DNA from 3 places in the Rhizobium sp. NZLR8 genome. Region 3 is predicted to be linked to each of the others. Evidence: predicted binding sites of a transcription regulator. Region 3 holds the regulator's gene; each other region holds the start of a gene.
What was found. The regulator HrcA, encoded in region 3, represses chaperone genes, less so after heat shock. The targets are predictions, from matches to a motif close to GTTAGCACTCNCNNNNNGNGAGTGCTAAC.
Positions count from the first base shown of each region.

Region 1 (10,313 bases), on a different contig from region 3:
GCTTTCTCAAGAAGCCGCAGCTGCAGTAAGGTCGCTCCAGGCGTCGTGAAGACCGCCGGCGCTTATCCAAATTGGCCACATCCCGCCTGTCTGGAGGCCGACTCAAGGACGCCATTTCCGATAAGCCGGTCGTCATCTTCCGCCGCCCGCGGCGCCCGGCTACGGAGGCTATCGTTGGCTGCTTTCTTATGCCTATCGGCTGCTGCCTCGCGGACTTTCTCGAAGCAGTCCTCGCCGGCGTCTTCTGCGGCTGGCTGCGGGTCGCTCTTTTTCACGAAACGGATCATTGGTCATTTCCAGCTTTGGTCATTTCCAGCTTTGACGGTGGCAGCGCTCCGCACACATATCGGAGCGCTCTGGAAAAACGATGTTAGACGGCAAGCGCAGTGGCGCAGCCTTGGACACTTCGGCTGTCGGCTGAGGTCTGCGCCGGCATGGTCGCCCAACCGCCGGCCTCAACGAACTGACGCTGCTTGTAGCCTTCGGTAATCGCCCTGAACTCGATACGTTTAGCACTCGCATCCGGCGCCGCATTGAACCGCTCGACGCAAATGGCCGACGCCAGCTCCCCGCGTGCGATGTCGCTGGCGGCGGCGGCCGCTTTGCTCGACGTGCCGCCTGTGACCCAACCTCCCCAGCTGAAGCCGATAATCATCGTGGCGATCGCTGTGACGACGCAGGCCCAGACGAGTAACGTTTTGGATGGCTGGTAACTGTCGAAACGCTGGGTGATCGATGTCTTACTGCTGCTCTGCATGGACATTGGAATTCTCCCTCTCTGTTGTTCGGGTTCCACCGTCGGACCACCCTGGCCAAACGGCTCAGGTGTTCTCAATAGCCCATATCGCCACTTCCGGCTGCAGGGGCAGAGTCTCTTGCGGGGATGTCGGCGATCATCACCTCGGCGGTGATCAGAAGTGCTGCAATCGAGCCGGCGTCCTGCAGAGCCGTACGCACGACCTTGGCGGGATCGACGATGCCGGCCTCGATCATATCGACATAGGTCTCCGTCTGTGCGTCGAAGCCGTGATTGTAATCATTGCTGCCGGCGAGTTTTCCGACGACGATCGAGCCCTCGAACCCTGCATTGTCGGCGATCTGCCGGATCGGGGCCTCGAGCGCCCTGAGCACGATCGAGATGCCGGCTGTCACGTCGGCGTTCTCCCCGGTCAGTCCCGTTAGCGCCGACTTCGCGCGCAACAGTGCCACGCCGCCGCCGGGCACGATGCCCTCTTCGACCGCGGCACGAGTGGCGTTCAGCGCGTCATCGATGCGGTCCTTCTTTTCCTTGACCTCCGTCTCGGTCGCGCCGCCGACGCGGATGACCGCAACGCCACCGGCGAGTTTCGCCAGCCGTTCCTGCAGTTCTTCCTTGTCGTAGTCGGAGGTGGTCTCGTCGATCTGCGCCTTGATCTGCTGGATGCGGGCCTGGATGGCCGCTTTCTCGCCGGAACCGTCGATGATCGTGGTGCTATCCTTTTCGATCAGCACGCGTTTGGCGCGGCCGAGCATATCGAGCGTGACGTTCTCAAGCTTGATGCCTAGATCCTCGGAAATCATCTGGCCGGCCGTGAGCACGGCAATGTCTTCCAGCATGGCCTTGCGGCGGTCGCCGAAGCCTGGCGCCTTGACGGCCGCGACCTTCAACCCGCCGCGCAGCTTGTTGACGACCAACGTCGCCAGTGCGTCGCCTTCGACGTCCTCCGAGATGAGCAGAAGCGGTTTGCCGGTCTGCACGACGGCCTCCAGGATCGGGAGCATCGACTGCAAGCTGCCGAGTTTCTTCTCGTAAACGACGATGTAGGGCTCCTCCAGCTCCACGCGCATCTTCTCGGCATTGGTCACGAAATAGGGCGAGAGATAGCCACGGTCGAACTGCATGCCCTCAACGACGTCGAGTTCGGTCTTGAGATACGGATCGGAATGCGATCGATCAGGCGGCTTTTTGAGAGGCCTCTCCGATCTTTTCGACAATGCCCATGATGTCGGTTTCCTTCATGATCAGAAGGGTTTCGTCATCGATCGTGACCTCCGTCCCCGACCATTTTCCGAACAGAATGAGATCACCGACCTTAACGTCGAGCGGGACCAGATTGCCGTTTTTGTCGCGCAGGCCGGGGCCGACCGCGACCACTTCGCCTTGCTGCGGCTTCTCCTTAGCGGCGTCTGGAATGATGATCCCGCCCTTGGATTTGACATCGCCTTCCGCACGTCGAATGACGACGCGGTCGTGAAGTGAACGGAATTTCATAGAGATCTTTCTGCTGCCGGCGCTTATGGCGGCTGCAGCCTATAAATAACTCTCGTGGCACTCGATTGATAGGAGTGCCAAGAAATAATGTTCGCGCGGGAAATTTTTTGAAAAATTCATGAAATCAATCCGACGGGATATTTTGTAATAATCAGGAAATGGATAGAATTTTTCAAGCCATCGCGCTCCATTTATCTGGGTGAGCGAAGAGTTAATTTAGCGTTTTTCATAGATAATTCTGAATTTATCTTGATTTAAACTCAATCGAGGCGCAATGATTGGCCTCGTCGATTTGGCCGATTTGGCTTCGCGGTGTCAGAGACCTACGACCCGCCATCACCACTGAATTCTCGATGCGATCTATACGTCGTTCCGGCGTTGATTTCGCCTATTCCGATCCGGAATGAGCTCGGCGCTGACCGCGGATGTACCGGCAGCCTCGAGGTCGTCCGGTTCGGATCCCAACGATACAGGAAACGCATCGATGTATTCCTGCGGAGGCCTCAGCCGTGACAAGTCGCACCACACAAACGGTCGTCCGCTTTTCGTCTCCATTCCGCCTGCCCGGTTTCGACGGGGCGCAGCCAGCTGGAGAATACCGCGTCGATCATGATGAGGAATTGATCGATAGCGTTTCCAGGCTTGCCTGGCGACGGGTCGGCGCCTTTATCCACCTGCCGGCGATCGCCGGGCAGAGTTCGACGCAGCAGATGGTGCCAATCCACCTGTCAGATCTCGAAAGCGCACTCGAAAAGGACCACAAACCGTCATGACCGCTACCCGCATCCCGCAACGCAATGGACGCTCAATCCGACGCGAGGAAGCAACACATATCTTCAAGGTGGGGCAGCCTGTCCGGTTGAAGGCCAGGTTCTTAGGAGTCCCCTCCAAGCTCCCCGACACATACCGCATTACCGCCACGCTGCCTCTGAGAGGAAATGTGCTGCAATACCGCATCCGCAGTGACGATGAACGTCATGAGCGGGTCGCGACGGAAGATAGCCTGGAACCGGTAAACCTATCGCCCGCCGGCAGCGGCGCAACACTGATCGAGAGGACGTTTGGCAATGGCCCGAATGACGAAAGGTTGACATCGTGAACAGCCATGAAGACGAAGCCGAACGAAGACGGAATGCCTTTGCCGTCTGCACATGGGAAAGCAAATGTGGTGCGCACGGCCGCTACTCCATGGAGATCGAACACGACCGCCGGATCGAATCCGCCCGTTCGTGGACCGTCTATCGTGTCTCTGCGAGCGTTCCAGTGCACGCCGACCATGTCATGATCGGCAAGAGCCGTTCGGAGGCCAGGAGAGACATGATGTCCTTCAATCTTCTCAGCATAGGATATCGGAAGGAATGGCTGAGGCTGTCGGACGCCGCCCGGAGTGCTTGTGAGATCCCGCCGGTTCAACCATGGCGCTAGCTTTTCTGAGCCAAAGCCGCAGCTTCGATTCGGTGAGAAATGCTGTGCGCTTTGTCGGCCATGACGGCATGTTCCAGGTATTGTTCTTCATCGAGGCTGGCGCGCTGGCGAAATCCGACGCTGCATTGCAAAGAACCGAGCCTTCGGAAACGAGGTGGCTTTCGTCTTTCGACGCCCTGCGCAACTCGATTCAGCACGTGGCACACAAAGCCTATTCCTGCCGCCGCCGCGCCTTCTACACTCCAACTGCGGCGGAGAACGTTCCATGTTGATCCGTTACGGCTATGAAATGACGCTGACCTGCCCGCAGCCGACCGCATTGGTGTGTCTGTTGTCGGTTCATGAGGATCGTGCGGCCGACATCAGAATTCCGGAAACGGTATTCACCACGCCCGATGTTGCCACTTCGACTTATCGCGACCTCTTCGGCAACCGCTGTCTTCGGCTGGTTGCCCCAGCGGGCGACCTGACCATATGGGGCGATGCGACGATCGAAGACGACGGCAAACCGGACAGGTCGCTGCTAGGCGCCAGGGAAATCCCGGTTTCGGAGTTGCCGGATGATTGCCTCGTCTACCTGATGGGCAGCCGCTATTGCGAGACGGATCGTCTCAGTCAAATCGCGTGGGATATGTTCGGCACCGTCTCATCCGGCTGGGGCCGCGTTCAGGCGATCTGCGACTTCGTTCACGGCTATATCCAATTCGACTACATGCGGGCGCGATCGACGCGGACAGCCTTCGAGGCGTTCCACGAACGTGTCGGCGTCTGTCGCGACTTTGCGCATCTCGCGGTGGCGTTGTGCCGTTGCCTCAACATTCCTGCGCGATATATCAATGGCCATCTCGGCGACATCGGTATTCCCGTCGTCGATCCGATGGACTTCAGCGCCTGGATCGAGGTCTTCCTTGATGGCGCATGGCATACATTTGATCCGCGCAACAACACGCCGCGGATCGGTCGTATCATCGTCGCGCGCGGGCGCGACGCCGCCGACATACCGCTCATCAATTCCTTCGGACCGCATGTGCTGAAGGCGTTTCGAGTCTGGACCTATGAGGTGACGAACCTGCAGCACATGCAAAGCGTCGCTGAGGGCGCCGTTTAGAACGAGACCTGGGCGGATGCGGCAATGTCCAGCCACAGGCTTTGCCGCAGGCGGAAGGCGCGGCCGGAATGGTCGACCGCAAGCGCAGTTTTGCGCGACATGCTTTGAGACAGCGGTTGAAAGATTTTAGCGTCGAGCCATCTTGGGTGTGAGCAGTCCTTTGGGGATTAGCAGAAGATAGGGGGTTCGCAGTCCATGTTCGATCATATCTCCATCGGCGTAAAAGACCTGGAAAGAGCCCGCCGTTTCTATGATGCGGCACTGGCGCCGCTCGGATATGAGCGCCTATCCAATTCCGACAAGATGATCGGCTACGGCCCGGAACAGGTCGGGCTCTGGGTGATGCAGGTCGAGCAACCGGTTGTTGCCGATATGCGATCCGGGCTGCATTTCTGCTTCGTCGCGCCGAACGAGGCGGCGGTCGATGCCTTTTACGCGGCCGCAGTCGCATCCGGCGGCACCGACAATGGCGAACCGGGTATCCGGCCGGATTATGGACGCTTTTATTACGCCGCGTTCATCATCGACCCGGATGGCTACCGCCTCGAAGCCTATTTCCACAAAGGCGAGCTATAATAGGGATCAGCATTTTATTTTTACGCAATTCCAGACGGAAAACCGCTTCGCACTTTTCCTGGAATTGCTTAGGCCGCCGCTCTGATGATCGAGACGCGGCAGCCGGAGGCTACGAGCGCCTCGCCGGCGACGTCGAGGAACAGGCGGCGGAACCAGCGCGCCCGGCCGTCGGCCTGGTCGACCCGGCGGTAGAGCATGGTCACCGGATCGGCCGGCAGCGAAAGCGGCGGCGCTGAGATGGTCAGCCCATGCAGTTGCGCCATGCAGCGACCGATCGATTCCGGCACGATGGCGATGGCGGGCATCGCCCGCAACGCCGTCGGCAGGGCGGAAAAGCGCGGCACCGTCGCCACCACACGCCTGACATGGCCGGTGCGGCTCAGTGCGGTGTCGATGCTGGTCGAGGCATTGCCTTCGAACGAGACGGTGAGATGGGCGACAGTGGCGAAATCCTCAAGGCTCAGCGGCGCCTCCAGTCGGAGTTGAGCGTCATCGTAAATGCAGATCGAGGCCTGGTCGAACAGCGGCGCGCGGATGTGCCAGGAGGCCGGTTCGTCATGCACGGAAACGCTGAAGTCGAAGACCCCCTCGTCCAACCGGCGGGCGGCATCGCGCTTTTCGGACGCGATGCCGATCAGCCGGGCGCCCGGCGAAAGCTGGAGAAGACGGGCGGCAAGCGGGCCGAAGAAAGCTGATTCGAGATTGTCGCACATGCCGATGCGGAACTCGCCCTGCCAGCTTGCCGGATCAAACTCGGCCTGCGGGCGGATGGCGCGTTCGATGCCCGATAGCGCATCCTCGATCGCCGGGGCAATGGAAAGGGCGCGCGGTGTCGGCTGCAGACCGCGGCCGACACGCACGAAGAGTTCGTCATCCAGCGCCTCGCGCAGGCGCCGCAAAGCGGCCGACAGGCCTGGCTGGCCAAGCAGCAGGCGCTCGGCGGCGCGGCTGACATTGCGCTCCTGCATCAGCACCGAAAAGGCCAGCAAAAGGTTCAGATCGATTTTTCGAAGCGTAGCATCATTCATCATCGTGAGTAATACCTGGCATGGCTACTATCAATTTGCAATAGGTTAGGAAGCTGTACATTTTCTCGTTCCCTGCCGTCCGCGCAACCTCCCTCGACGAGGCGGCAGCAAAGAAGGAACGATTTCGATGACACTTTCCAAATCGAAAGGCGGAGCGGGGCTGGCATTGCTGCTGCTCTGTGCCGCCAACTTTCTCGACGCCATGGACGTCTCCACCATCGGTGTCGCGCTGCCCGCCATCCAGGCCGAACTCGGCATGGAGGCGACATCGCTGCAATGGGCCGTCAGCGCGTATGTGCTCGGCTATGGCGGCTTTCTACTGCTCGGCGGCCGGGTTGCCGACGTCTTCGGCCACCGCCGCGTCTTCCTGTGGTCGCTGGCGATTTTTGCCGCCGCCAGCATCGCCGGCGGCTTTGTCGACAGCGGGCCGACGCTGATTGGTGCCCGATTGATCAAGGGCATTGCCGCCGCCTTCACCGCGCCTGCCGCCCTTGCGCTGCTGCTCTCCGTCTTCGGCGAGGGGAAGGCGCGGGCAAAAGCGCTTGGGGTCTTCGCCTCCACCGGCGCCACCGGCTTCGTGCTCGGCATGGTCCTCGGCGGTGCGGCGACGATCTTCAGTTGGCGGGCGACGCTCGTCATGGGCGCGCCGGTTGCCATCCTGACGCTCTTTCTTGCGCCGCTGGCGCTGCCGGCCGACCCGAAAAGAACGGGACCGCGGCCCGCCTTCGACTGGGCCGGCGCGCTGACGATCACCCCCGGCCTGTTGCTCTTCGTCTTCGGCATCACCAATGCCGCTGCCGCCGGCTGGCAGGCTTTTGCGACCTGGGGTTCGCTCGTCGCGTCGCTGGCGCTGATCCTGCTCTTCCTGCTGGTCGAAGCGCGCCATGCCGATCCGATGGTGCCGCTTGGCATGTTCCGCCGGGCGAAACTCCGGCATGCCAATGCGATCGCCGCCCTCTTCCAGGGGTCCTATGTCGGCTTCCAGTTCCTGGCGACGCTCTATTACCAGAACGTCATCGGCTGGTCGGCCTTCACCACCGGCTTCTGCTTTGCGCTTGGCGGCGTCTTCGTGATGTTCCTGGCGCCACGTTTTGCGACACTCGCGCAAAATCGCGGCGCCACCGGCCTGATGGCGGCGGGTGTCGGCCTGCAGGCCTTCAGCTATATTTTGTGGGTAACCGCACTCGGACATGTCGACCCGATCCTGCTTGTGCTGTTCTCACAAATCCCGCTCGGCCTCGGTTACGCCCTGACCTACCCTTCAGTGCAGGTCGCAGCCCTTTCCGACGTGGAGGATGACAAGTCGGGGCTTGCCTCTGGACTGCTCTTCGCTTCTTTCCAGATCGGCGGCGGCATCGTGCTCGCAGCCGCCTCGGCAGTGTTCGGTGCCGCACCGCATTTCGGCTGGGATCCTTATGTCGCCGGCATCGCCTTCGTCGCGCTGCTCGCGGTCGCGATTACCCTGCTTGCAGCCGCCGGTCCGCGGACATCGGCCGCCCGGACGTCGGCCTATCAGGCGGCGGAATGACCGTTGCGCCCGCACCCTGATCGGTGCGGGCTCTTCATAAGACAAAGCGAATATTAGCAGCAGAATCCCGTTGCCTTGCTCCGGCGAAAGGCGCATGGTCTCGCCTTCGGCAGCCATTGTACGGGCGCTGCCGACTGAGGGTTTTCATACCTTCGCCCCGATGAAAGGAGGACCTATGTCTTCCACTTCCGAAAAGTCACATCTGACCTCGTCCGATCTCGACATGCTTCAGGGCGTGCTCGACGACGCCGGTTATGACGCCAGAATCCTGATCGAGGACCAACGGGTCTTCAACGTCGCCGCCGTGCTTTTGATCAGATTGTTCGAGGAGGGTGTCACCTCGCCGGCCATGCTCTCACGGGCGCTCGAATACCATTTCGGCAAGCCGAAGGCACCGCCGAAACCGGTCGTCCCGGTCTGTAACCGATATGCGATACAGGGATTGCCCCGCGAAAAACGTGCCGCCGTCTAATGCCCCGCGCGTCTTTCAGACGCTCCAAGGACGCTCTATCACTTTGAAACTGCGCATAACCGAGCTGCCCGGCTCCGAAGGATTATTGTGCGAAAAACCCTGTTGCTCTGTATCTGCGTCGTAGCGGCCGGTTATTTTGGATGAGTGCAGTTCGGGGCTTACCAACAACGACAGCATGCCGAGGAACTTGCAGAGATTGACAGGGAGCGCCGGGTGGCGCTCCTCGAAGCGGACGGTTGCCAGGCGCGGCTGGACCTGCTTTTGTCGATGACCGACCGCCTGCTCAAGGCCGGCGGCATGCAAGTACCTGTCGATATCGGGCGGGATAGAGACCTTTGCCTGGCCCGTGGCATCATGTCGGCATCAGGCCGAGCGGAAATGGAAAGAACCAAGCTGATCCGCCTGTTTCCCATCAATGATTAAGCCCTGTGGAAATATGGCTTTCTTGCGGCAATGGCCTTAATGGCACCGTAATTTCAGTGTAAGAAGATGGCTCGCTGATCTGGCCGATGTGGCATTTGCGGTGACCGGATTCCGGCCCCGCCATTTTCCTGATCGCGAAGCATGGTGACGTCCCGTCTCAACGTCGGGTTTGGCTTTTGGTGACCTCTCAGGTCATCCGCCTCCAGACTTCGATGCGGTTTCAGCAGGCATCATTTCATTCAATTCCTGCGGCCCGGCGTTGTCGGGTCGCCCTCATGACGACCCCGCGATCTCCGGTCGCGACCGACAAGTGGGCGAACACCGCGCAGGCTGCGGCTTTCAGTTTTCGATCAAACGGGAGATTTATCCATGGCAAAAGGACAGGTAAGAAGCAATCGTGAGGTCCGGAAGCCGAAGAAGGACAAGCAGGCGGCTAAGACGGAAAGCACATTCGCCAACCAGATGAAGACGGCGACCACGACCGCCCCGCAGGGCAGTGCTCCAAAGAAATAGACGCTCTCATCGAGCCCCCACGCACATACAGCGGAAATCAGGATCGATTTGCGCACAAAATCATGTGTGATTTGAAGGTGATGGCGCGTTCTATCGGCCGCGCCGCGCGCCGGCGTGACATTATCGCCATTGACATGTTTTCAGAAAAACGGGAAGTGCTGCAGCCATGACCTCTTTTCATACAATGTACCGTTTCGACTATCCGCTCTTTCTCATTCGCTCGGCTGTGGTGATCGCACTCGGCCTTTCGAGTATCGCGGCCTTTCATGGCGCTATTCTGTGATCGAATCCGCGCGCCGCAACGAGAGCGAGGAAATGCAAGTGGCCCCTTTGGCCGAACCCGCCGCAACCTTGGAACCCTCCGCGGGCCACAACGAGCTTTTTGCTGAAAAGCGCTGGTTGAAGATTCTTGCCGGATATCGCCAGCCGAGAGCCGGACGTAGCGCTTTCGAGCTTGCCGTCACCGTCGTCCCCTTCGCGCTGTTTTGGGCTGCCGCATGGGCCTCGGTTCATTACAGCTTCTGGCCCGGCCTGATCCTGGTCGTTCCCGCCGCCGCTTTTCTGCTGCGGCTGTTCATGATCCAGCATGATTGCGGCCATGGCTCGTTTTTCGCGCGCCGCGGCGTCGACGACTGGGTTGGGCGCACGATCGGCGTCCTGACGCTGACGCCTTACGACTATTGGCGCCGGGCGCATGCGGAACACCACGCCTCGGCCGGGAACCTGGACGAGCGCGGCGTCGGCGACATCGAAACGCTGACGATCGCCGAATACAATGCGCTGTCGCGCTGGGGCCGTCTTGGCTATCGGCTTTACCGGCACCCGATCGTGATGTTCGGGATCGGGCCGGCATGGCTGTTCCTCATCAAGCAGCGCCTGCCTTTCGGCATGATGCGCTCCGGCGCTCTGCCCTGGGTCTCGACCATGGCGACCAATCTTGCCATCGCACTGGTCGCAGCGCTGCTGATCTGGGCCGTCGGGATCGTCCC
Region 1 covers NZ_JABDVY010000003.1:236,770-247,082, reverse strand. Annotated here, with positions in the region: gene HJB89_RS08705 (S1C family serine protease) at 1-29, shown strand, start outside; gene HJB89_RS08700 (hypothetical protein) at 371-763, opposite strand; partial or broken gene groEL (chaperonin GroEL) at 832-1,908, opposite strand; gene groES (co-chaperone GroES) at 1,934-2,251, opposite strand; gene HJB89_RS08685 (hypothetical protein) at 2,761-3,024, shown strand; gene HJB89_RS08680 (hypothetical protein) at 3,021-3,350, shown strand; gene HJB89_RS33580 (hypothetical protein) at 3,347-3,676, shown strand; gene HJB89_RS08675 (DUF1488 domain-containing protein) at 3,667-3,948, shown strand; gene HJB89_RS08670 (transglutaminase family protein) at 3,942-4,784, shown strand; gene HJB89_RS08665 (VOC family protein) at 4,980-5,360, shown strand; gene HJB89_RS08660 (LysR family transcriptional regulator) at 5,429-6,391, opposite strand; gene HJB89_RS08655 (MFS transporter) at 6,516-7,916, shown strand; gene HJB89_RS08650 (hypothetical protein) at 8,011-8,388, shown strand; gene HJB89_RS33160 (hypothetical protein) at 8,533-8,811, shown strand; gene HJB89_RS08640 (hypothetical protein) at 9,181-9,324, shown strand; gene HJB89_RS08635 (fatty acid desaturase) at 9,640-10,313, shown strand, end outside.
Region 1: groES (co-chaperone GroES) is a predicted target of HrcA. The motif match lies at 2,305-2,333, and genes of this name have one in related genera.

Region 2 (10,313 bases), on a different contig from region 3:
ATGGTCCGAAATGCCAATGGGACGGGTGCCAAAAGGGCGGCATTCACCGCGCTCCCGTCGGACGGGATGGAGAGGGATTGTATCTGCTCTTCTGTGCCGAGCATATGAAGGACTATGGCAGAGGCTACAATTTTGCGAGCAATCTGTCCGATCCTGTCGTCGCTCGCTATCAGAGAGAAGCGGCAAGCGGCGCCCGTCCGACCTGGGGAAGCAGGATCCGTCAGCCTGCGGAGGCAGCGCTCCCCTTCACGGTCCGATCTGGTTCTGCAAAGGCGATGAATGCCCGCAGAAACGCTGCAGAACGTCAGGGGGCAAGAGCGGATCTTCAACGGCGCAAGCTGAAAGTGCTGGAAGCCAAAGCGTTCGAAACACTCGGCCTTCTGCCGGAGGCAAGCCCCGAGCAAATCAGAAGCCGCTACAAGCAGAAGCTAAAGATGCACCATCCTGACGCTAACAGCGGAGATCGGAATTCGGAGGACGAGCTTCGGGCTGCAATCGACGCCTATAAGATCCTCAAATTGAACGGCTTTTGCTGAACAAAAAGAGCGCTGGCGAGCAGCGGCTCGACCTCCATTAACGGCCCGGCCGCACGAGCGAGCGTGCAATATCGATGGGGTCGACACGCGAGGCGGTTGGGTCTTTTCTGTTCCAGGCGACACCGAGCCCCGATCTTGAACCGACACCCCTCACCCTCTTCAGCTCGAACCCGCGGTTCGGCAGATCCTGCGTCCATTCCGGGACGAAACCGATGCCAAGCCCGGCGGAGAGAAGCGATACAGCGAGAAGGTGTCGCCGCAGGGGTAGGCGACATTGCCGCTCAGATCGTGCTCCTTGAATTTTTCCGCAAAATAACGCTCGCTGTAGGAGGGGTTTTGGCGGGAGAAGGAGATGATCTTCTCCATCCTCGATGGCGGTCTCGCTCTTGGCGGACAATGGCCTGGAACGGCCAGGAGATAACGAGAAAGAAGCGTAAGGAGCCGCTCCACCTGCCGGATGAAGCCGAGATTGATGCGGCCTGCCTCGATATGGCGGATACTGTCATCGGTGGTACCGCTTTCGATATGCTGGCGGATATCGGGATATTTGCGGGCAATGCCTGAGAGGAAGGACGGCAGCATGCCGATCGTGGCGGGATAGACGGTACCGATCGCAATCTTTCGCGCCGTCTTGCCGGCGACCGATCAGGCGATCTAGCAAAAGTTACCGCGAACACTGTCAGCCGCGTTGAGCAGGACGATTTTGGACCGCGGGGCGCGCAGCCGGTTACTACCATTGGCGCGATAGGTATCGGGCGCCGGCACTGTGAGCCGCTTCGCGGGTCTTACCACAGGATCACAAACGGTGACCTGGACCCGCGACTGGTAACTCAGCATCCTGTGGCAATTGCCATCTGCCGCTCGGCCGCGGACGCGGTCCGTGGATATTATAACGTCTTGCTTTTTATTGGCGCAGCTTGGGCTTTGATAAAAGCCCAAGCTGCGGAGTAATTCCGGGAGCTCCGGAGCGGACCCGTTACATCATGCCGCCCATGCCGCCCATGCCGCTCATGTCAGGCATGCCGCCGCCGGTAGCATCCTTCTTCGGCAGATCGGCAATCATGGCTTCTGTGGTCACCAGCAGGCCGGCAACCGAAGCCGCGTTCTGCAGGGCGGTGCGCACAACCTTTACCGGATCGACAATCCCCATGGCGATCATGTCGCCATATTCAGACGTCTGAGCGTTGTAACCGAAGTTGTCGGTATTGCTTTCCAGGATCTTGCCGACCACGATCGAACCTTCGTCACCGGCGTTTTCGGCAATCTGGCGAACCAGCGACTGAAGTGCCTTGCGGATGATCGCTATACCGGCGTTCTGGTCGTCATTCTCGCCCTTGATATCGAGGACGATGGAAGCGCGCAGCAGAGCTGTGCCACCGCCTGGAACGATGCCTTCTTCAACAGCCGCGCGTGTGGCGTTGAGCGCGTCGTCGATGCGATCCTTCTTTTCCTTGACTTCGACTTCCGTCGAGCCGCCAACGCGGATGACGGCAACGCCGCCAGCGAGCTTGGCAAGGCGTTCCTGCAGCTTCTCGCGGTCGTAGTCGGAGGTGGTTTCCTCGATCTGAGCCTTGATCTGGCCGATGCGACCGTCAATATCCGCCTTGGTGCCCGCACCATCAACGATGGTAGTATTCTCCTTGGTGATAGAGACCTTTTTGGCACGGCCGAGCATCTCGAGCGTGACGTTTTCGAGCTTGATGCCGAGGTCTTCGGAGATGACAGTGCCGCCGGTCAGGATCGCCAGATCCTCCAGCATGGCCTTGCGGCGGTCGCCGAAGCCAGGAGCCTTGACGGCAGCGATCTTGAGGCCGCCGCGCAGCTTGTTGACGACGAGCGTCGCGAGAGCTTCGCCTTCGACGTCCTCGGAAATGATGAGCAGCGGCTTGCCACTCTGGACGACTGCTTCCAGGATAGGAAGCATGGCCTGCAGATTGGAGAGCTTCTTTTCGTGCAGCAGCACATAGGCATCTTCCAGTTCAGCCACCATCTTTTCGGCATTGGTGACAAAATAGGGGCTAAGATAACCACGATCGAACTGCATGCCTTCGACGACTTCGAGCTCGGTTTCGGCGGTCTTGGCTTCTTCGACGGTAATCACACCCTCATTGCCGACCTTCTGCATCGCGTCGGCGATATACTGGCCTATTTCCTTCTCGCCATTGGCCGAGATGGTGCCGACCTGGGCAATCTCTTCCGATGTGTTGATCTTCTTGGCCTTGGCCAGCAGGTCCTTCACGACCGCGGTAACGGCGAGATCGATGCCGCGCTTCAGGTCCATCGGGTTCATGCCGGCTGCAACGGCCTTGCCGCCTTCGCGAACGATCGCCTGGGCGAGAACGGTAGCTGTGGTGGTACCGTCGCCAGCGACGTCATTGGTCTTCGAAGCGACTTCGCGGACCATCTGGGCGCCCATGTTTTCGAACTTGTCGTCCAGTTCGATTTCCTTGGCGACAGCGACGCCGTCCTTGGTAATGCGCGGTGCGCCGAAGGACTTGTCGATCACGACGTTGCGGCCCTTCGGACCGAGCGTGACCTTCACTGCATCGGCAAGAATATCGACGCCCCGCAGCAGCTTCTCGCGTGCATCACGGCCGAATTTGATCTGTTTCGCAGACATGGAATAACTCCCGGGCCATTGGCCCCATGGTCTTCGTCAAAAGGAAATAAGGAAGCGGCCGAAGATCAGGCGATGACGCCCATGACGTCTGCTTCCTTCATGATCAGCAGGTCTTCGCCGTTGAACTTAATCTCGGTGCCGGACCACTTGCCGAACAGGATGCGATCGCCCGCCTTGACATCGAGGGGAACGATCTTGCCGCTCTCGTCGCGTGCGCCGGTGCCGACGGCGACGATTTCGCCTTCCTGCGGCTTCTCTTTGGCGGTGTCGGGAATGATGATCCCGCCCTTGGTCTTGGCTTCAGCCTCGATACGGCGCACGACGACGCGGTCGTGCAGCGGCCGGAAAATGGTATTAATCATTTTGGGGTTCCTCAACGGGGTCGCGGCCGAATGGCCAATCCCGATACCTCACCTTAGCAGTCTTGCGTTGAGAGTGCCAGCGAGGATTCGTGTCATGCCGGTATTTGTCGAGCCCATTGCGTTGCAGCGCGGTCGAAGACCGTACGCGGTAGCGCACCTAGATCGCTAGGGCCAAGTCTGCAAGAAGGGTCGAAATCGACGTGAGATGTATATGCTCTCATGCATCGGCGCGTATGTATGCCTGATATCGTGAAACAGATACCGCCCGCAGCGATTGCCATCTTTCCAACACTGGGTAAGAAACGCTTCGAAGTATAAAGGGAATGTGGGCTGCAGTGCAGCCCTGCGTCGATCGGGTGGGGATTCGAAAGTCAGCCATTTCGCGATGCTGTGTCGGCCATATCCGGTGCGACGTGCTATCTCGGAGCATGACAAACCTTCTTTGCTCAGGGCATGGACCGTATCGAACACCTGCCTGGCGAATAGGCTTCAGCCAAATATAGCCCAATCACAGCCGACGTCAGTGGCCTTCGTCATCTCGGCACTGGCGTTGCCTTCACGATTGCCAGCCCGGACCTTCAGGGCATCCACGCCAAGCTGAGGGGTGAGTTCATCCCCTGGTTGGGTGGCCAGGACATGCAGAAGTGGCAGCCCCACATCACGATCCAGAACAAGGTCTCGAGGTTGGTAGCGGATACTTTGCACGTGTCGCTCGTGAGAGAATTTCGACCGCATCCTATCGAGATTGTCGGCCTTGATCTGTGGCGGCATCTGAATGGTCCGTGGCAGCACGAAACGTTCGCGATGTTTGGCAAGGTTCCCTGACACGGATCACCGCACCAGGGGCCGGAGCTGCTGCACAGTCAGCCTAATACGAGCCGCTGAGGGGTTTTCAAGTGGGGTTCGGTGCTCTCGTCCACAATTACCCCTCAAACTGCCAAGCGACACCGACGAACGCCCGTCCCAAAACGAAAAAGCCTGCCGCGGGAGGAGGTGCGGCAGGCTTTCGAAAAGAACCGAACAACGACTGGGAGGAGGAGTGCCGCTGTTCCAATAGACGTCCCTTGGGAGGAGGAGTGGGCCGTCTGAAACACGAAGCTCTGCGGGAGGAGGTGCATTGCTTCGATGAGGATTAAGATATGCTATCGTCGCGGATTTAACAGTCTCAATGCTGCAGTGCAGGTATGCGCGAGAGCCATAGCTCCATATCTCGCAAAAGCGTGAAGTTGAATGAGATAAGCTCTCACTATCTTGAAACGAAAACGCCCGCATCATCAGCGGGCGTAGAAGCAATCAAAAGTGGGCAAGTACCCCTGTTAGCGAGCAACCGATGCGCGGGCAACGCTGCGAATATCCGCGCGGTCAATGCCAAGGTCTTGCAGTTCGCGACTGGACATGCGGCCAAGTTCGGTAACGGTCTGACGGAACTTGCGCCAGTTGTTGAAAGAGCGTGCTACGTTCATAATAATCCCCTTTCCGGAGAGCTTTTGACGTCAGCAACCCTTGGTCCCGGCGTCGTTTCGATGATTGGAATATAGTCCTTTCAATCGGTTTAAAACAGTGACCATAACTCACGCCACCCATGCGTCTGGCGCAAAGGTTTGAGGGGTTCTGCTTGAACGCTATGCAGATCGAGCCCTGAACCGATCGAAGGCCGTGAGGCGCTTGATCGCAGAGGCTCAGCCACATGCAGGCATGCTCCAGCGTCCGCGCCATGGGTAGGGTCGCAGAATTGATGCCTCCAAAGGACGTTCGCAGGCGCTGCTTTGGCTTAGACCTGAACAGCTTGAGTCTTCCCTGCAACACTCCGAGCAGAAAGCTCGCCAAAGGGGTTAGAAACGATCTTCACTATCGCCAAACTGGTCCGGCGCAGCCATCGTCGGATGGCAAATTCCAAATTGCCCCAAGGAGACCAAAATGCGGCGAGATCCTCTGACCGAACGGGAGACACGCAGGAAAATCTCCGATCCTTACGATGTCGATTACTTCGCGAAGAAACACGGGATAAGCTCCAAGGACGCATCGCGAATTATTAACCTGCATCGTTCTGATCGCGACTCGTCAGACCGGGCCGGATACCAGTTGAAAAGCACGCTGTGAACGCGTTCGTCCATCTTGCTCTCTAAGCCTTGAGCCACCGAGCGCGTTGCAGCCAAAAATAGCTCTGTGGCCGAGAGGTTAGAACGCGCGACCTCATCTTACAGGCCGACTACCCGACGAAGCGGCATGTACCGGCGGAACTTCGCGTCGTCTTTCGACACCTGATGCGGAGTTTTAGCGGTAAGCCGCATGGGATCTCGAGGGAAATGACTTAGCGAAACTCTGTGTTGTGGGATTCGAACTGTCAGCGTCCCATTCGCGGCGCAAATTATTCCGCTTGCTGTCCGTTTATCCACCGGTCGCCTTGAAGGGAATCGAACCGTCGACCACGTCTTTTGAGGCGGCGCGGGGCATAAACGGTATTTGTGGGACTGGACCCTGGTCAGACAGGGCTGGTTGCGTTCGCTTACTTCACAATGCGATAGGCGATATGCCGAGCGAGTGGCGTGTCGAGCATGCTGGTGGGCTCAAGCTTGATCTGGTTGGGCAGCGTGTCGAACAGGCGACTCCCAGCACCAAAGAGCACCGGCACGATATGCAACTCGATCTCGTCGACAAGCCCGCCGGCCAGTGCTTGGCGAAAGACGTCGGCTCCGCCCATGAGGCTCACATCCTTGCCTCTGGCCGCCGACTTCGCCTGCTTCACCGCGTCGGGAATTGTCCCAACCGCGTGATAGATTCCAGTGCTGTGCGAGGCGAGTAACGGCCGGTGAGTGACGACGAAAAGCGGCAGCTTTAACGGCCCCGTCGGCCCGTTCTCATCCCAGTATGGGATCGAGTCGTCATAGCATTTGCGCCCGCAGATCACGCTGCCAACATTGCTGGTGAGGCGCTGCACATATGCATCGCCCTCTGCACCGCTGTTGAAGAACCATTCGTGAAGAAATTCGCCGTTCTTGCCGAGTGGTTCCTCCCTGGTCTGGTTTCCTGCGGTAATGAAGCCGTCGAGCGACATGCTGATATTGAAAGCGACCTTGGTCATTTGCATCTCCGTGACCGATCGGTTGCGGTTACGCCTTCATGACGAATGAGAGTCGGTCAAATCTACATCGGGGACAAAAAATAACTCGTCGCGGCCTCTTGAAGCGTCCGAACTCCTCTGTGATGCACGGCATCTATCCGCAGCAGATTCCGGCAGCCACGCAAGGTGAATGAAGCCGCTCCTAAAGACTGCTCTCCGCCCCTCCCCACTTCGGCTTGTGTGTTCCGGTCGATCCATTATGCGATGTTCCTGGCCTAAACCGTGAACGCCATTGCAACAAGCCGGGCGCTGGCCTCGAAAGCTATCGCCGTGCCAGACCCGTTGACCCGCTATCCCAGTGTTGTCAAAGCTGGTTAGAGCCGCGACGGTTCCAGCCAATTAGAAACGCGACACTTGTTCCTCGGATCAGCCCCCGATCCGACCGGCTGGGCCGGGTTGCTAGGGAGGAGCGGGGGCGGATGAGATGCCTTCTGGCGAGCCAGCAGAACACGCCCGTCCCATCCTCCCTTGGCCTCCACTTCATCGCGCGACACGAGATGTCCTTCCCGAAGTGATCGCGCCAGCGCTTCCCGTGGTCCGGTGAAATCAGGCTGTGTCGAGACCATTGTAACTAGCGATAGTAGTCGGTAGATCCGCGCCTCCGTTATCGAACCCACCCAAAGCGGGGTCTGCTCTCTATCCTCGAGCTTCATATCGGTTTCCCAAAGACGGAGAACGAGCCGCGCGGTCGACGGGGCCAGCGCGGTTGAGGACCGAACGAAGGCTATATCCGGTAGACGGCCGCTGGCAAAATGAGGCACCACCGGAACAACGGTGGTATCTGTAGACGCGGTGAGCCATTTAAGTACAGTGACTGGCGTCCAACCGAGGGATGGCCTCCAACCGTCCTGCTGCAAAAGATCCTGCAAACCCTGCAGGCTCCCCGCCCACTGGAATGTGAGCGGCTCTTCCACTTCGCCGGTGAGATCGACCCGACGGTCCGGAAGGGTCTGCCAACCAGTCGTCCACCAATCAGCAACGGCGAGCGCATGTATCGCGTTTTTGGCCGCGTACCGCGCAATATCAGTGGAGTGGCTGTGATAGATGTTGCCGGCGCCTGCAAGGATAATGGCTGCGGACGCGGTCACGAGCAGCGCTGAAGATCCTATTCGTTCGACCGGACGCCGCAGATAAAAGATGGCGAGCAGAATAAACCATGCGGATCCAACCGCCGCTCCGCCGGCCACATCGGAGAACCAATGTGCACCGAGGTATAGACGCGAGCACGCGATCATAAAGATAAGAACTGCGGCTCCCGTGCCGATCAAGACGCGCAGTGCTGGGCGAAGCTCGCCGGCGATCAGAAATGCAAGAAAGCCATAGAGCGCCATGTTCGTCGTGCTATGGCCGCTCGGAAAAGAAAACGCGCTCCAACCGGAATACAACAGCTCATCCGGTCTTGCCCTGTGAAGTGCCACCTTGATGACCGTATTGAGAGCCGACGCGCCACCGACAGCAGCCAGCCAGAAGGCAGCCGTGCGCCAAGCCCGCTTCCAAGCAAGCCATAGGAATATGACTGTGGTGACGACCACCACAACTTTGGTGTCACCAATCTCCGTGATGGCAACCATGATCGCATCGCCTAGCGGCGTGCGAACCTCCTGCAATGCGTTATAAATGGCGTGGTCTGCGAGAACCAGCGGATCACCATTGACCACATCTTCGAGAATGCCGAGGAACAACCAGGCGGCCCCGCCGAGTAAGCCAAGCATGATGGCGAGAACCCACGCTTCCGGGCGCGCCGGATCGAGCATGTCGCCGACACGGCGGCTGAGCCACGTGTTGCGGGTCTCAGACCACCTTCGTGCCTCTGTGACGAGAACCTCCAGAAGGGGAAAACCTCGCCTTAATACCCACCGCCCAAGACGCCACGTCACCCAACCCGTTGCGAGCAGAATGACTAAAAGGATTGCCAACGGCCTTGCTGCCGAGCCAAGAGCACCGAACGTTACACCGACGAGAACGCCCGGTAGAATGTGTGACGGTGCCCACACCAGGGCCGAAGTGATGTTGACCGCATAGAACCGCCTGACGGGCATCCCGAGCATGCCCGCGAGAAGCGGGATGAATGCTCGAACACCAGGCGCAAAACGGGCGATAAACACGTTCTTGTCACCGTGCCGCTTGAAGAAGGCTTCGCTACGCTCGATCAGCTCCGGGTATCGCTTTAGCGGCCAGAGGCAGAGAATCTCGCGATGGTATCGGTGGCCGAGCCAGAATGATAAGCCGTCTCCGACGATCGCGCCAAAAGTCGCTGCGGCCATCAAGGGCCAGAGGAGGAGAACGCCATTCGGCACTAGCGCACTTAAGGCAATTATGACCGCCGTGCCGGGGACAACGACGCCCATGATTGGGATCGACTCGGAGAGTGCAAGCAGGAACACTGCAATGTAGGCAATATGGGAATGCGCGCTCAGCCAATGGATCACCGATGAGAGAAACCCCGCGAGCATTGCCGGTAACCTAAAAGATTCGAGTGATCAGGCGGTCAGCTTTGGTGCCTTCGCGATATATTGCAAGGACCATGAGTGCTGCGATGACACCGGTCAGTGCTCCGCCGAAGACGTCGCTGGCGTAGTGGGTCCCGATGTAAATGCGGGAGAAGGTGACAAAGCACGCCGCCGCAAGGAAGGCAAATCCGGAGCGTCGGGCGCCGTGAAGGAGAAAAGCGGCCGCAATCGCAAAGGTCGCCGTTGCATGATCGGAGGGAAACGAAAAGTCGGCGCTCCGTTCGATCAGCAGGTTTGTTACTCCGCTGTCATAGGGACGAGCCCGGTGGATAAAGAGAAGAATGAGTTGGTTGAGGCCGAGTCCCAGCAAGAACGAGAAGCCTGCCGCCACGATGACATGCCGTATATGCGGCCTGTCAGACCCGCGCCACCATTGCAGGGCTACCGCCATCACCATGACCGGGACGCCGATACCGGAGATCCAGACCATCAAGTAGTCGATCGCAGCGCTATGTCCCGCCAATCCATTAATGGCACGAGTTACAGCTACGTCGAGTCCATACATTGTCACACTCCAGTTCAACCCTTGCAGCCCCGAAGACATCAATCTCGGCTAGTCAACTGACGCTTGGATATTGGTTGGATCTCCACCTGCGCTCGGATTGTGACAGCCACGAAAGCGGCGCCAGCAAGGAATGTCGCCGCGGGCCGGTGATGTCCCAAAGTGCGCTGTCGACCGCTTCAGAGTCCGTCGTTGGCGGCAATCAGCTTTTTGCCCTCACCCACCGCCAGCAGCGCCCCATCTTGACCGACGACGACCAATTCGTCACCTCCGTGCCGCAGGCTCATGAAGGCGACGATCGTGACGATCGCGGCGAGAAAGATTGCACTCGTTATGATCGTGCCGAGGCCGAGGCCGCCATATTGCGCGGGCTGAGACATCAGATCGCCGAACGAAGCTCCCAGGGGCCTGGTCAGGATGTAGACCAGCCAGAAGCCGAGTATCGGGTTGAGACCCAGGAAGAAATAGCCGATGCTGAGCGACAAGATGATCATCCCGAACAGGATGCCGGTCGCCAAATATCCAAGCGCGAACTTCTCGGCGACCAGATCGCCCGCCGCAGTGCCGAGCGCAAAGGTGAACAGGATAGCGAGCCAATAGAAGGCCTCGCGTCGATTGGTGAATATGGAGTGGATCGAAAGCGTACGCTCTGTCTGGAACCA
Region 2 covers NZ_JABDVY010000015.1:25,849-36,161, reverse strand. Annotated here, with positions in the region: gene HJB89_RS26365 (J domain-containing protein) at 1-536, shown strand, start outside; partial or broken gene HJB89_RS26360 (LysR substrate-binding domain-containing protein) at 574-1,181, opposite strand; gene groL (chaperonin GroEL) at 1,513-3,156, opposite strand; gene groES (co-chaperone GroES) at 3,222-3,518, opposite strand; partial or broken gene HJB89_RS26345 (ISL3 family transposase) at 3,759-3,986, opposite strand; gene HJB89_RS33850 (2'-5' RNA ligase family protein) at 4,026-4,343, shown strand; gene HJB89_RS26335 (DUF1127 domain-containing protein) at 4,835-4,981, opposite strand; gene HJB89_RS26330 (dihydrofolate reductase family protein) at 6,025-6,600, opposite strand; gene HJB89_RS26325 (bifunctional DedA family/phosphatase PAP2 family protein) at 6,954-9,092, opposite strand; gene HJB89_RS26320 (phosphatase PAP2 family protein) at 9,103-9,654, opposite strand; gene HJB89_RS26315 (hypothetical protein) at 9,831-10,313, opposite strand, start outside.
Region 2: groES (co-chaperone GroES) is a predicted target of HrcA. The motif match lies at 3,571-3,599, and genes of this name have one in related genera.

Region 3 (10,313 bases):
GGCGACATCAAAGACGCCAATGCGATCCTCAACATCACCAATGATGCCTGGTTCGGTGCGACACCCGGCCCCTATCAGCACTTCCAGCAGGCGCGAGTGCGGGCGGTCGAAACCGGGCTGCCGCTGATTCGCGACGCCAATAGCGGCATTTCAGCAATTGTGAATGCACATGGGGAAATAATTGCGGGCCTCGGTCTCGAGGAAATCGGCTTTATTGATGCAACTCTTGATAGGTTCGGCGGAGAGGCTGGAACGACATTCCCCCTGCAAACACACTTCTGGTTGACCGAGGCGCTGCTCATTTTGATTGCGCTGGTTTCTCGTAGAGGTTTTATTTCCGGGCTGAATTGACCAAAAACCCCTAAAATTGCATAGTGATGACAATCGGCGTTCTGAATGGATGTGCAAAGGTGGTTCTCACCGCTTGCAACGTGGCGTTTGGGATGGATCAGGGGCATGCCGGTTAGAAACAGGTTGAAATTCTTAGCTAGGGCACGACCATGATTGAAAACAAAAAGAAGCCTAATCCGATCGACATCCACGTTGGCAGCCGTATTCGCCTTCGCCGAACAATGCTGGGCATGAGCCAGGAAAAACTCGGGGAAAGCCTCGGCATTACCTTTCAGCAGATCCAGAAATACGAAAAGGGCACCAACCGCGTCGGCGCAAGCCGTCTGCAGAATATCTCGAACATCCTCAATGTCCCGGTTTCCTTTTTCTTCGAGGACGCGCCCGGCGAAAATTCCGGCGCCGGCGGGATGGAAACTTCCAGCTCGAATTACGTCGTCGATTTCCTCTCTTCCTCGGAAGGCCTGCAGCTCAACCGCGCCTTCGTCAAGATTTCCGATCCCAAGGTTCGCCGCAAGGTCGTGGAGCTGGTGAAGGCATTGGCCGCTGAGGCCGACTCCGACTGAGCCAGCTCCATCGCAGAATTCGAAAGGCGGCCGAAAGGCCGCTTTTTTGCGTTTTTGGGGCAAAATTTGTCACTTTGCCGCAGATATAAAGATATATTTATGTCCTTCTGCGCTTGTCATCGGGTCTCGAACTGAGTACCTACTAGCGAGCTTTTGTTCTTTGAGGGGAATCCCGGAATGCGCGCGAATTATCTCTTTACCAGCGAATCTGTTGCCGAAGGTCATCCGGACAAGGTTTGTGACCGCATCTCCGACGAGATCGTCGATCTGGTCTACCGCGAAGCGGCCAAGACCGGCGTCAATCCGTGGGGCGTTCGCATTGCCTGCGAAACGCTGGCGACGACCAACCGCGTCGTCATCGCCGGTGAAGTCCGCCTGCCGCCGAGCCTGATGAAGAAGGACAAGCATGGCAAGGACGTCATCAATCCTTCGAAGTTCAAGGCCGCCGCCCGCCGCGCCATCAAGGATATCGGCTACGAGCAGGACGGCTTCCACTGGAAGAAGGCAAAGATCGACGTGCTGCTGCACTCGCAGTCGGCCGACATCGCGCAGGGCGTCGACAGCGCCGCCGACCAGCAGGGCGACGAGGGCGCCGGCGACCAGGGCATCATGTTCGGTTACGCCTGCCGCGAAACGCCGGACCTGATGCCGGCGCCGATCTATTATTCCCACAAGATCCTGCAGCTGCTGGCAACTGCCCGCAAGAAGGGCGACGGCGAAGTCGCCAAGCTCGGTCCCGACGCCAAGAGCCAGGTGACCGTGCGCTACGTCGACGGCAAGCCGTCGGAAGCAACCTCGATCGTGCTTTCGACCCAGCATCTCGACGAAAGCTGGGATTCGAACAAGGTCCGCGCCGTCGTCGAGCCCTATATCCGCGAAGCGCTCGGCGAACTGAAGATCGCTGACGATTGCAATTGGTACATCAACCCGACCGGCAAGTTCGTCATCGGCGGGCCGGACGGCGATGCGGGCCTCACCGGCCGCAAGATCATCGTCGACACCTACGGCGGTGCGGCTCCGCATGGCGGCGGTGCGTTCTCCGGCAAGGACACGACGAAGGTCGACCGTTCGGCTGCCTATGCCGCCCGCTACCTCGCCAAGAACGTCGTCGCCGCCGGCCTTGCCGACCGCTGCACGATCCAGATCTCCTACGCGATCGGCGTCGCCCAGCCGCTGTCGATCTATGTCGACCTGCACGGCACCGGCAAGTTCAGCGAAGATCAGGTCGAAGCGGCGATCCGCAAGAACATGGACCTGTCTCCCTCCGGCATCCGCCGCCATCTCGACCTCAACAAGCCGATCTATGCGAAGACCTCTGCCTACGGCCATTTCGGCCGCAAGGCCGGCCGCGACGGCTCGTTCTCCTGGGAGCGCACCGACCTCGTGAAGGCGCTCAAGGAAAGCGTGAAGGCCTGAGATAAAGCATGACGGATATGGAACGCCGCGGCCGGGCGACGGAAGCCTTCTTCGGTCGCCGCAAGGGCAAGGCCCTGCGCGAACAGCAGGCCGAGACGCTGAACAGTCTGCTGCCGGCATTCCTTATCGATCTTTCAGCGGCTCCACTGGGGCCGCTGACTTCCCTCTTCCCGGCTCCGGTCGAGAGATTGCGGCTGGAAATCGGTTTCGGCGGCGGCGAACACCTGATCCACCGCGCCCTCGAGACACCTTCGACCGGCTTCATCGGCGTCGAGCCCTTCGTCAATTCCATGCAGAAGCTGTTGTCGCGCATCGGCGAAACCGGTGCGCGCAATATTCGCGTCTATAATGACGACGCGACGCAGCTGCTCGACTGGCTGCCGGCCGCTTCGCTCGATCAGATCGATCTGCTCTATCCCGACCCCTGGCCGAAGCGGAAGCACTGGAAACGCCGCTTCGTCTCGAAGACCAATCTCGACCGCTTTCATCGCGTGCTGAAGCCCGGCGGCCTGTTCTGCTTTGCCTCCGACATCGACACCTATGTGAACTGGACGCTGATCAAATGCCGCGACCATGGCGGCTTCGACTGGATGGCCGACAATGCTGCGGATTGGCTGACACCCTACGAGGGCTGGCCGAGCACGCGCTACGAGGCCAAGGCACGGCGCGAGGGCCGCTCTTCGGCCTATCTGACATTCGGGAAGATCTGAGGGCCAACAAGATCTAACGACAGGTCGCAGCAGAGATCTGCCGGCCTTTCCACCTCATCGAATACGGAAAAAACGTCTAACGAGGCACCGCGCCCATGTCGCGGCATCCGCCGCGAGCGCATCCAAATCGAATAGCATGAGCATGCACCGCAAGAGCGGTGAAACGCGACAGACTGCATTCGACGGTCAGTGCAGGCTGACCGTCTTCAGTTCGTCCTCGGCAGCCTTGAAGAAGGTGCTGGAGCGATTGTCCGTCAGAAGGATGGGCGTGCCGTCGGCGCCGAAGAGCGCCCAGAGGTCGACGTTCGGATCGATATCCGGCGCCTCGGGAAAGCACTTGGCGACCTCATCGGTACGCATTTTTCTGATATAGGCGACCTCGCCGCTGCCGATGTGGGCAAGCTCGGATTTGGTCAAGTGAGACGTGGCTTCTTTCATCAACATTCCTGTTCCTCCGGAAGAAGGGACCAACGGTTCGACAAACCGTTGTGCTACTCTGAGACCGAAATGTTAATTTTCTTGACCATGCGCGCGGGTTCCGGACGAATTAGATCGACGGAGAGCAGACCGTTCTTCAGGCCGGCTCCAAGCACCTGCATGCCGTCGGCAAGAACGAAGGTGCGCTGGAACTGGCGGGCGGCGATGCCGCGATAGAGATAATCCCGTTCACCCTGCTCCACCTGGCGGCCGCGGATCAGAAGCTGGTTCTCCTCGATGGAGACATCGAGTTCCTCCTCGCCGAAACCGGCCACCGCCAGCGTAATGCGCAGACGTTCCGGCGCGCCGCTATCGGCGCCGATGCGTTCGATATTATAGGGCGGATATCCGTCGCTCGCCTTGGAAATGCGCTCCAGCGTCTTTTCCATGGCATCGAAGCCCAGAAGCAGCGGGCTGGCGAAAGGGGTAATGCGGCTCATTTCTTTTCAAGTCCTTGATGCAAGCGACCATCCCGGACCTTAAGGGCAGCATCCGGATGCTACTAATATGGGGACAGCACTCCGGCGCTGCAAGACGCAGGCGACGTCCCTGCCCCATCCCTCAATTTTAAGGTGGTGGCGGTCGGCTGCTTGACAAAGCGCCTGCTGCCTCGCATCAAAACGTGCCGGCGCGGAATGTGCCGATTTGTGACGAGAAATGAAGAAAACGGTGCATCGGATGGCAAACGCAAGAAAGATCATCATCGACACGGATCCCGGCCAGGACGACGCGGCCGCCATCATGCTGGCCTTCGGCAGCCCCGAGGAGCTGCAGGTACTGGGGATCACCACGGTCGCCGGCAACGTGCCGCTTTCGCTCACCAGCCGCAATGCACGCATCGTCTGCGAGCTCTGCGGCCGGACGGAGACGAAGGTTTTCGCCGGCGCCGACGCGCCGATTGCCCGCAAGCTGGTGACCGCCGAACATGTGCACGGCAAGACCGGCCTCGACGGTCCTGATCTCGCCGAGCCGACGATGGCGCTGCAGCTCGGCCATTCCGTCGACTTCATCATCGAGACGCTGCGCCTGGAGCCGGAAGGCACGGTGACGCTCTGCACGCTCGGGCCGCTCACCAATATCGGCATGGCCTTGCAGAAAGCACCCGATATCGCCCCGCGCATCCGCGAACTGGTGATGATGGGCGGCGGCTTCTTCGAGGGCGGCAACATCACCCCGGCGGCCGAATTCAACATCTATGTCGACCCCGAGGCAGCCGATATCGTCTTCCGCTCGGGCGTCCCGATCGTGATGATGCCGCTCGACGTGACGCACCAATTGCTGACCCGCAAGGACCGGGTCAAGCGCATGGCCGAGATCGGCACGGCGCCGGCAAAGGCCATGGTCGAGATGCTGGAATTCTTCGAGCGGTTCGACATCGAGAAATACGGCTCCGACGGCGGGCCGCTGCATGACCCGACAGTCGTCGCCTACCTGCTGAAGCCGGAGCTTTTCAACGGCCGGGACTGCAATGTCGAGATCGAGGTTCACTCCGAACTCACCGCCGGCATGACCGTCGTCGACTGGTGGCATGTCACCGAGCGCAAGCGCAATGCGAAAGTCATGCGCCACGTCGATGCGGACGGCTTCTTCGATCTTTTGATCGAACGCTTCGCCCGCATCTGATTTTTTGGATGTCCGTCTCTTGAAGAGAGGACAACGGCAACCTCAGGCGTCCTTCTCGTCGAAGACCGAATTGGTCTCGGCTTCGGCCGGCTTCGGGCCGCCCTTGGCAACGCCGACCATGGCTGGGCGCAGCACTCGCTCGCCGATGGAAAAGCCTGCCTGCACGACCTGGACGACGGTGTTGTTCGGCACGTCGGGGTTCGGCACCTCGAACATCGCCTGATGGAAATTCGGGTCGAACTTCTGGCCGACCGGCTCCAGCTTGCGAACGCCATGGCGTTCGAGAGCCGACAGCATGGCGCGCTCGGTCATCTCCACACCCTCGATCAGCGTCGTCAGGCCGGCATCGGCCGCGTCCTTGAGCTCTGGCGGGATGGCATCCAGCGCCCGGCGCAGATTGTCCGAGACGGCAAGCATGTCGCGGGCAAAACCGGCGACGGAATAGGACTTGGCATCCTTGACCTCGCGCTCGGTGCGCCGGCGCAGATTGTCCATCTCGGCAGCAAGGCGCAGATAGCGGTCGCGCAGTTCGCCGTTTTCGGCTTTCAAAAGCTCGAGCGGGTCCGGCTGGGTGGCCTCTTCCTGCGCAATATCGTTCTCGACGTAGGCGGCAGCGTCGGCTGCGGCATCGGCCGCAGTTGCGTCAGGTCCGTTTTTCGTCGTGTCATCGGTCATGACGGTCTCCGGTTGGTGTCTTCAGATGCGCCCGATATCGAGGTTTGACCGAAAAAAATCAAGTCTGCGTGACAAAGAAGCGAAAATTCTGCGCCTGTACAGCGCCACTCTCGTCAGATGCCCAACGGACGCTGTCGAACTTTGAAGGGCTGCGACGTCAAAGCGGCATCAAAGGGGATTGCGCGAAAGGCGGGAGACGAGCTGGGCGGTGTAGTCCACCATCGGCACGATGCGGGAATAATTGAGCCGCGTCGGACCGATGACGCCGACGGCGCCGACGATACGATCGTCATCGTCACGATAGGGCGCGACGATGAGCGAGGAGCCTGACAGCGAGAAGAGCTTGTTTTCCGAACCGATGAAGATACGCACGCCCGAACCGGTTTCGGCGAGATTGAGGATCTCGATCAGGCTGTCCTTCTTTTCGAGATCGTCGAACAGCAGGCGCAGCCGGTCGAGATCCTCGGCGCCGGCGAGGCCTTCGAGCAGGTTGGCGCGGCCGCGGATGATCAGCTGCGTCGGCTTTCCCTCGTCCGGGCTGCCGGCCCAGACAGCGATGCCGCGCTCGACGAGATCACGCGACAGGGCATCGAGCTCGTGACGGACGTTATCCTTCAGCTGGCTTAATTGTTTGCGGAGCTCCGGCAGGGTCTGGCCGGACATGTGGGCATTGAGAAAATTCGCCGCCTCCGCCAGCTGCGAGGAGGTGACCCCCGCCGGCAGCTCGATGATTCGGTTTTCCACCTGATCGTGATCGCCGACGAGCACGGCCAGCGCCTTTGTCGGTTCAAGCCGGATGAACTCGACATGTTTCAGCACCGGATCGCTTTTCGAGGTGATGACCAGGCCGGCGCCGCGCGAAATGCCGGACAGCATGCGGCTTGCCTCGTTCATCATCGATTCCACCGGATTGCCGCCGCTTTCGGCCCGCACCTGCCGATCGATATTGGCGCGGTCCTCGGCGGAGAGATCACCGACCTGCATGAAGGCATCGACGAAGAAGCGCAGGCCTATCTGGGTGGGCAGCCGGCCGGCGCTGGTATGCGGCGAATAGATGAGGCCGAGATCCTCGAGATCGCTCATGACGTTGCGCACCGAGGCCGGCGACAGCGACATCGGCAGCAGGCGGGACAGATTGCGCGAACCGAGCGGCTCGCCGCTCTCCAGATAACCCTCGACGATGCGGCGAAAAATTTCCCTGGAGCGCTCGTCGAGCGCAGCAACGGCATCCGAAACCGATGTCGACCTGATGCCCATGAACCTCTCGAACCCGCGCTGATGATATTTCCCGAAAGTAAGTCAAACTCGCAGCCGTGGCAAAAGGGAATTTGCAAATGAGCGCCGCCAATCGTAGAAGCGGTCAACAAACCCCAGGAGATAAGAATGCGGCCTTCAGGCAGAAAAATCGACCAGATGCGCAAGGTCTCGTTCGAGCGCAATTTTTCCAAGCATGCGGAAGGCTCCTGCCTGGTAAAATTCGGCGATACGCATGTGCTCTGCACGGCCAGCCTCGAAGAAAAGACGCCGCCATGGCTGCGCAATTCCGGCAAGGGCTGGGTCACGGCCGAATACGGAATGCTGCCGCGGGCGACCGGTGAACGCATGAAGCGCGAGGCCGCCGCCGGCAAGCAGGGCGGCCGCACCCAGGAAATCCAGCGGCTGATCGGCCGGTCGCTACGCGCCGTCGTCGACCTGCAGGCGCTCGGCGAACGGCAGATCACGCTTGATTGCGATGTCATCCAGGCCGATGGGGGCACCCGGACGGCTTCGATCACCGGCGGCTGGATCGCCCTTTACGACTGCCTGAAATGGATGGAAAGCCGCAACATGATCAAGGTCGACCGGGTCCTGAAGGATCATGTCGCCGCCATCTCCTGCGGTATCTTCGCCAGCCAGCCGGTGATCGATCTCGATTACCTCGAAGATTCCTCGGCCGAGACCGATGCCAACTTCGTGATGACCGGCACCGGCGGGATCGTCGAGATCCAGGGCACGGCCGAAGGCACACCGTTCAGCGAGGGCGAATTCACCTCGCTGATGCAGCTTGCCAGAAACGGCATCGGCGAACTGGTCGCGCTGCAGAAGCAAGCCGTCGAAGGATGAACCCCATGCTGGAAGGCATGTTGGAAACGGCGCTCTATGCACGCGATCTCGATCAGGCCGAGACGTTCTACGAAGACGTTCTCGGACTTGAAAAGATCGCCCGCGCCGCCAACCGGCATGTCTTCTTCCGCTGCGGCCCCGGCGTTCTGCTGATCTTCAATCCTGAGGAAACGGTGAAGCCGCCGGCGCGGGATGCCCTGCAGGTGCCGCCGCACGGCACGACCGGACAGGGCCATGCCTGCTTTCGGGTGTCCGGCCGCAACATCGATGCGATGGCCGAACGGCTGAGAACGGCCGGCGTGGCGATCGAATCCGAAGTGCACTGGCCGAATGGCGGCCGCTCGATCTATTTCCGCGATCCTGAGGGCAACAGCCTGGAATGCGCGGAGGCGAAAATCTGGGGCATCGAACAGGACATCTGAATGCGCAAGCTTGAAACGAAGACCATCGTCGTCGCCAGCCACAATGCCGGCAAGATCCGCGAGATCCAGGAACTGATCGGACCGCTCGGCTTCACCGCCAGATCGGCTGCCGAGCTGAATTTCGTCGAACCGGAGGAAACCGGCACAAGTTTCGAGGAGAATGCGACGATCAAGGCGGTCGCCTCGGCCAATGCCGCCGGCATGCCGGCGCTTTCGGACGATTCCGGGCTGGTGGTCGATGCGCTTGACGGCGACCCCGGTGTCTACACCGCCAATTGGGCGGAGACATCAGACGGAACGCGCGATTTCGACATGGCGATGGCCAAGGTGGAAAAGGCACTGCAGGATGCCGGCGCGACCAAGCCGGAACAGCGTACCGCGCGTTTCGTCAGCGTGCTCTGCCTTGCCTGGCCGGACGGCCACACGGAGCTGTTTCGCGGCGAGGTGGAAGGCAGCGTCGCCTGGCCGCCGCGCGGCACCCAGGGCTTCGGCTACGATCCGGTCTTCCAGCCCGAGGGTTACGACATCACCTTCGGGGAAATGAGCAGCGAGGAAAAACACGGCTGGAGCGCCGGCAAGCCGCAGGCGCTGTCGCACCGGGCCCGCGCCTTCAAACTCTTTGTCGAAACCTGCCTGGAGGCATAGGATCACTCCGTGGACAATTTCGACACGCCAAGCCTTTCGCGCGACGCCGCGCTGCTGCCCGATACCGGCGAGCCCGGCTTCGGCGTCTATGTGCATTGGCCCTTCTGCGCGGCGAAGTGTCCCTACTGCGACTTCAACAGCCATGTGCGCCACCAGCCGGTCGATCAGGAGCGCTTTACGGCGGCCTTCCTGAAGGAGATGGCGACGGTGCGGGCGATGAGCGGGCCGAAGACGGTGACGAGCATCTTCCTCGGCGGCGGCACGCCCTCGCTGATGAAACCGGAAACGGTCTCCGCCATTCTCGACGGCATTGCGCGGCACTGGCATGTGCCAGATGGCATCGAGATCACCATGGAAGCCAATCCTTCGAGCGTCGAAGCCGAACGCTTCCGCGGCTACCGGGCGGCGGGTGTCAATCGCGTCTCGCTCGGCGTGCAGGCGCTGAACGACCGGGATCTAAAATTCCTCGGCCGGCTGCATGACGTCGCCGACGCGCTGAAGGCGATCCGGCTGGCGCGCGACATTTTTCCGCGCATGTCGTTCGATCTGATCTACGCGCGGCCGCAGCAGACGGTCGAGGAATGGGAAAAGGAGCTGAAGGAGGCGATCTCCTATGCGGTCGACCATCTTTCGCTCTATCAGCTGACCATCGAGGAAGGCACGCCCTTCTACGGCCTGCATAAGGCCGGCAAGCTAGTCGTGCCGGATGGCGAGCAATCGGCAGTGCTCTACGAGGCGACGCAGGAGATTACGGCGCGCGAAGGCATGCCCGCCTATGAGGTTTCCAATCACGCCCGGCCGGGTGCGGAAAGCCGGCATAACCTGACCTATTGGCGCTACGGCGATTATGCCGGCATCGGCCCGGGCGCCCACGGCCGGCTGACGCGTGGCCCGGAGAAGCTCGCGACGGCGACCGAGCGCAAGCCGGAAGCCTGGCTCGACATGGTCGAACGTGACGGCCACGGCATTCTCGATGAGGAACGACTCGGCTACGAGGAACAGTCCGACGAGTTGCTACTGATGGGGCTGCGGCTCAGGGAGGGCGTCGATCTTGCCCGCTGGCAACAGCTTTCCGGCCGCGACCTCGACCCGAAACGCGAGGAATTCCTGCTTGAACACAAATTCATCGAGCGGATCGGCAATTCACGCCTGCGCTGCACGCCGTCCGGCATGCTGATCCTCGATTCCGTCGTCGCCGATCTCGCCTGCTGACGCCCACGCAATGCATTGGTCCAGCGCGGCCGACATCGCGGGCCGCGCCGGAAAGCATTTCTCAGCCGTGGCCGGTGGCGCCCGCCTTGAACAGGCTGCCGGTCGGCGTCTTCAAA
Region 3 covers NZ_JABDVY010000001.1:809,700-820,012, reverse strand. Annotated here, with positions in the region: gene lnt (apolipoprotein N-acyltransferase) at 1-351, shown strand, start outside; gene HJB89_RS03990 (helix-turn-helix domain-containing protein) at 501-914, shown strand; gene metK (methionine adenosyltransferase) at 1,092-2,330, shown strand; gene HJB89_RS03980 (tRNA (guanosine(46)-N(7))-methyltransferase TrmB) at 2,339-3,040, shown strand; gene HJB89_RS03975 (DUF1150 family protein) at 3,227-3,484, opposite strand; gene HJB89_RS03970 (Hsp20 family protein) at 3,532-3,957, opposite strand; gene HJB89_RS03965 (nucleoside hydrolase) at 4,196-5,140, shown strand; gene grpE (nucleotide exchange factor GrpE) at 5,183-5,815, opposite strand; gene hrcA (heat-inducible transcriptional repressor HrcA) at 5,984-7,072, opposite strand; gene rph (ribonuclease PH) at 7,199-7,918, shown strand; gene HJB89_RS03945 (VOC family protein) at 7,915-8,340, shown strand; gene rdgB (RdgB/HAM1 family non-canonical purine NTP pyrophosphatase) at 8,341-8,985, shown strand; gene hemW (radical SAM family heme chaperone HemW) at 8,995-10,197, shown strand; gene HJB89_RS03930 (saccharopine dehydrogenase family protein) at 10,259-10,313, opposite strand, start outside.